One region of the Paraburkholderia sp. BR14374 genome, then DNA from elsewhere that is predicted to be linked to it. Evidence: riboswitches for the same ligand, from Rfam matches in the RefSeq annotation. Region 1 holds a riboswitch; the other holds the start of a gene.
What was found. A riboswitch is a leader RNA that binds a small molecule or an ion and turns the genes downstream of it on or off. The one in region 1 is predicted to bind cobalamin.
Positions count from the first base shown of each region.

Region 1 (2,174 bases):
GGCCGACATCGCGTCGTGCCTGCCCGATGCAACGCACGATCAGAATTCGCCGGGACGTCAGCACTTTTATCTCGGCGCGAAGGATCGACGCACCGAAATCACGCTGACTCCCGAGGGGGCGAACCGGTTGCGGCTGGTGGTATCGGGCAGGTAAGCGACGGTTCCGTTCAGGCGGTGGCAGACGGCCACCATGACCAGCCGCGTCGCGAGTGGTGCAATTCGACGACCGACAGCGGCGTGATCTCGATGCGAGAGAACACGGTTGGCGATGCGCCGAGGGCATGCACGATTGCCGCTCGAAGAAGCGTTGCGTGGGTGATCGCGACGATGGTGCGACCGTGTGCAGAGGCCGCGAAGCCTGCTTCGTTGACCGCGTTGCATGAACGTACGTCTGCCTGTTGCGCGTCGAGCCACTCTCCGACCCGCCGCACAAGTCGATCGAACGATTCACCCCCGGGCGGTGCCGCGTCGGGCTCGCGCGTCCAGGCGGCGAGTTCGCGGGGGGCTTCGTCGGCAATGTCCGCGAGGCGCTGGCCGCGCCATTTGCCATAGTCGATATCCGCCAATGCGTCGGCAGGCGTGGCGCTCAGACCGAGCGCGGCGACCGTTTCGCGGGCGCTGGCGGCGGGGCTGGTGAATACGGTGGCGTCGGCGGGAAGCGCGAGACGGGCGCGCGCCGCTTCGGCTTCGGCGCGGCCGCGCGCGTCGAGCGGATCGTCGGCGGGGAAGCGGCCCGCGCGCTGCGCGGCCGTTGCCGCATGGCTCACCAGTAATAGTCGCGTATCCATTCTTTGCGTTAGCGCCTCATTCGCACTTGCCTGCGTGGCTTGACGGGCTCGCGGCGTGCGTTGCGCGTTGCGGCGTGCCCTCGCCGTCGCGGAAGCCGCAGTTTAGCGCGTAGAATACCGACACTGCGAAGCACGGAAGCCGGTGAGAGCCCGGCGCGGTCGCGCCACTGTAATCGGCCTTGCAATCCACAAGAGCCGAAAGCCAGACCTGAGCTTCGCACCATTCCTCTGCAATCGACTATCGGGGCGCGTTACCCCAGGAGATGTCCATCATGACCAAAGCTGTTTTCGATCGCGCCGCGCAACCGGCGGTCCAGCCCACTCCCATTCCCTTGCGTGAACTGCTGCCGTGGGTCGTGTTCGGCGGCTTGCTGCTGTTGTTCGCGCTTTACTTCGTTGGTGCGGAACAGGGTGCGACGTCGCTCGTGCCTGGCATGTACGTGCATGAGTTCGTGCACGACGGCCGCCATCTGCTTGGCTTTCCCTGCCACTAACGGAGTTCGACATGGTAGGTAAATTGTTGGTGCGCGGGATGCTCGCGGGCATCGTCGCGGGCTTGCTCACGTTCGCGTTCGCGCGAATCGTCGGTGAACCACAGGTCGATCAGGCGATTTCATTCGAAGAGAAAGCGGCCGCCGCGCGCGGCGAGGCGCCCGAGCCCGAAATCGTGAGCCGTGAGACGCAGGCTGGCCTCGGCCTGCTGACTGGCGTGGTCACATATGGCGCGGCATTCGGCGGTCTGTTCTCGCTGGTGTTTGCTTATGCGTATGGACGCGCGGGTTCGTTGAGCGTGCGCGCGCTGTCCGCGTGGCTCGCGCTTGGCGCGTTCATCGCCATCGTGGTCGTGCCGAATATCAAGTATCCGGCCAATCCGCCGTCGGTCGGTGACCCGGACACGATCGGCGCGCGCACGGGCCTATTCTTTCTGATGATCGCGATTTCTCTCGCGACGATGGTGTTTTCGCTGAAGGTGCGGCGCCGCGCGGCGGCGAAGCTGGGTGCATGGAACGGCTCGATCGTCGCGGGGCTCCTATTCGTCGCGATCATCGCGGCCGTACAACTGTCGATGCCGGTCATCAATGAAGTGCCGGCCACGTTCCCGGCCGTGCTGCTGTGGAAGTTCCGCGTTGCGGCGATCGGCATGCAGGTGGTCATGTGGACGACGATCGGGCTGTTGTTCGGCGCGATGGTCGAGCGCAGTGCTTTTATGCGTACGAATGCGCGGGTGACGATGAAGTCCGCCTGAATAGGACGGTGACGCGTGGCCGCGCAAGCGGCGACGCTTCGCGCGCAACGCGCGAGAATGGTTTTGGATCAAGTACTTGGCGCGGTTGTGGAGCGGTTATCCACAGCCTTGCGAACATTTTCTGTGGAAAAGCTGCTTAA
Region 1 covers NZ_JBFPKF010000003.1:349-2,522, reverse strand. The annotation lists gene AB3X86_RS07165 (hypothetical protein) at 1-154, shown strand, start outside; gene AB3X86_RS07160 (histidine phosphatase family protein) at 168-788, opposite strand; cobalamin riboswitch at 865-1,020, shown strand; gene AB3X86_RS07155 (CbtB-domain containing protein) at 1,061-1,282, shown strand; gene AB3X86_RS07150 (CbtA family protein) at 1,294-2,034, shown strand.

Region 2 (2,174 bases), on a different contig from region 1:
CGTCGAACGCCTGTTGCAGCGCGGGTTGATCGAGGTCTTCGCCGATCAGCACGAAGCGGCTCAGGGCGTCGTCGCCGTTTTCGCCCGCCTGCCAGCGCCGGTCGAAGTAGCTGTCGAAGCGCCGGCCCACGCCCTGGATCACGAGGCGCATCGCCGCGCCCGGCAGTGCCGCAAAGCCTTTGACACGGTAAATCGTGTAGTTTTCGACCAGCGTCTGCAACGCGGCGAGCGCCGCGTCGCGCGACGGCACCGATGCCTGCACGACGACCGAATCGAATTCGTCGTGGTGATGATCGGGGTCGTCGGCGGAACCGTGGTGGTCGTGACGCAGATGGATCGTCTGTTCCGACGCCGCTTCGAGCCCCAGCAGCGTATGCAGATCGAGCTGTCCCCGCTGCGCGCGCACGATCTTCACCTGCGGCGGAATCTCCGCGCGGATCGCGGCTTCCACTTCGTGCTGCCGCGCGTCGTCGATCAGATCGGTCTTGTTCAGAATCACCAGATCGGCGGCCGACAACTGGTCTTCGAACAGCTCGTGCAGCGGCGACTCGTGATCGAGATTCGGATCGGCCTTGCGCTGCGCATCGACGGCGACCGGGTTATCGGCGAACTGGCCGCTTGCGGCGGCCGGGCCATCCACCACCGTCACCACCGCGTCGACCGTGAAGCCGTTGCGGATCTGCGGCCAGTTGAACGCCTGCACGAGCGGCTTCGGCAACGCGAGCCCCGAGGTTTCGATCAGCACGTGATCGAGTTCGTCGCGCCGCTCCGCGAGCTTTTCCATCACCGGGAAGAACTCCTCCTGCACGGTGCAGCACAGACAACCGTTCGCGAGTTCATACAATTGCCCTTCGGTCTCGACGCCGTTTTCATCGCAACCGATGCCGCAGCCCTTGAGGATTTCGCCGTCGATGCCGAGTTCGCCGAACTCGTTGACGATCACCGCGATGCGCTTGCCGCCCGCATGCTGAAGGATGTGCCGCAGCAACGTAGTTTTGCCACTGCCGAGAAAGCCGGTAACGATCGTGACGGGAATCTTGCGCAATTGAGTTTGCATCGTGAGGTCCATCCCTTTGCGTTGCATCGGTCTGCCGCAAGTTCCGCGCATCGGTCGGCATCGGCTGGCGAATGGAGCGAATGAAGCACGCGCAACAGTACCAGCGATCACCAGACACGGGGACGAACGACGGCATTGCCGCGACAACGGAAATACAGAAAGCGGAACTGAGGTCATGAACGCGCCGCCGCATCCCCGCGGCGGTCGTTCTGCTTCTTCGGGCCGGTATCCGGGCTGGCGAAAGCGCCGCTTCCCCTTCCCGGACGAGTGGTTTCTCGTCCAGTGGTGATATGTCGACGCGACCTTGCGCGAGGACATCGAAGCCGGCACCGCGGCGCCCGGCTATCAAGCCGGAACCGCTTTTCGCTTACCGTTGCGGGGACAGCACAGGTTAGCCGCTCTAGCGCAGATGGCTCCCTGTTTCCCGTTTAACTGCATGCGCACGAACGCGCACGCGAGCACCCAAAGTGCGTGCGAGTGTAGGCCCCCGGGCATGCGCAGTCAAGGAACGCAGGGCGCCGGAAAGCGCCGCCGAGGCTTATCTGGCAAGGCGTCATATGCTATCGTATGCGCGCGTTTGGTGCCCGCACATGCGCTCGCATGTGCAGTTAAACGGGAAACAGGCAGCGCGTCGCGCGTTTAACCTGTGCTGTCCCCGCAACGGTAAGCGACCTGCGGCGCGCGATTCGATTCGCCTTCGATTCCGCTGTGCCGCGCATGCGTTTTTTGATGCCACTGTCCCCGCGAATCCGCAAACCGGGACGGGAAGGCGAAGCGCGTGAGGCCGCCAGCCCGGATACCGGCCAGACGCGGAGGCGGCGCCGCATGCATCCGTGCATCAGGTTGCGCCGCCGGCCGCCGGAATCCGCGGGGAACGGATGTGAAGGCGTAGCAGCGCGGCATCGCGTGTGTCGTGGCGTTCTCTCTGAAGAATCCGCCGCGAACCGCACGAGTGGCCGCGCCCGGATTCGCTGTACCGCATGACATCTATATTCACCGCCGTGTGCACCGTCGCACGCCGCTTCTCTCCCCCCATCTCCGCATGGCATGCGCCATGCACGCCGCGATGACGCGCGCCTGGCTGATCGGCGCCGGTCCCGGCGACGTCGAACTGATG
Region 2 covers NZ_JBFPKF010000020.1:115,787-117,960, reverse strand. The annotation lists gene cobW (cobalamin biosynthesis protein CobW) at 1-1,057, opposite strand, end outside; cobalamin riboswitch at 1,260-1,538, opposite strand; cobalamin riboswitch at 1,619-1,880, shown strand; partial or broken gene cobA (uroporphyrinogen-III C-methyltransferase) at 2,124-2,174, shown strand, end outside.
Region 2: another riboswitch for cobalamin. It lies ahead of cobW (cobalamin biosynthesis protein CobW); the one in region 1 lies ahead of AB3X86_RS07155 (CbtB-domain containing protein).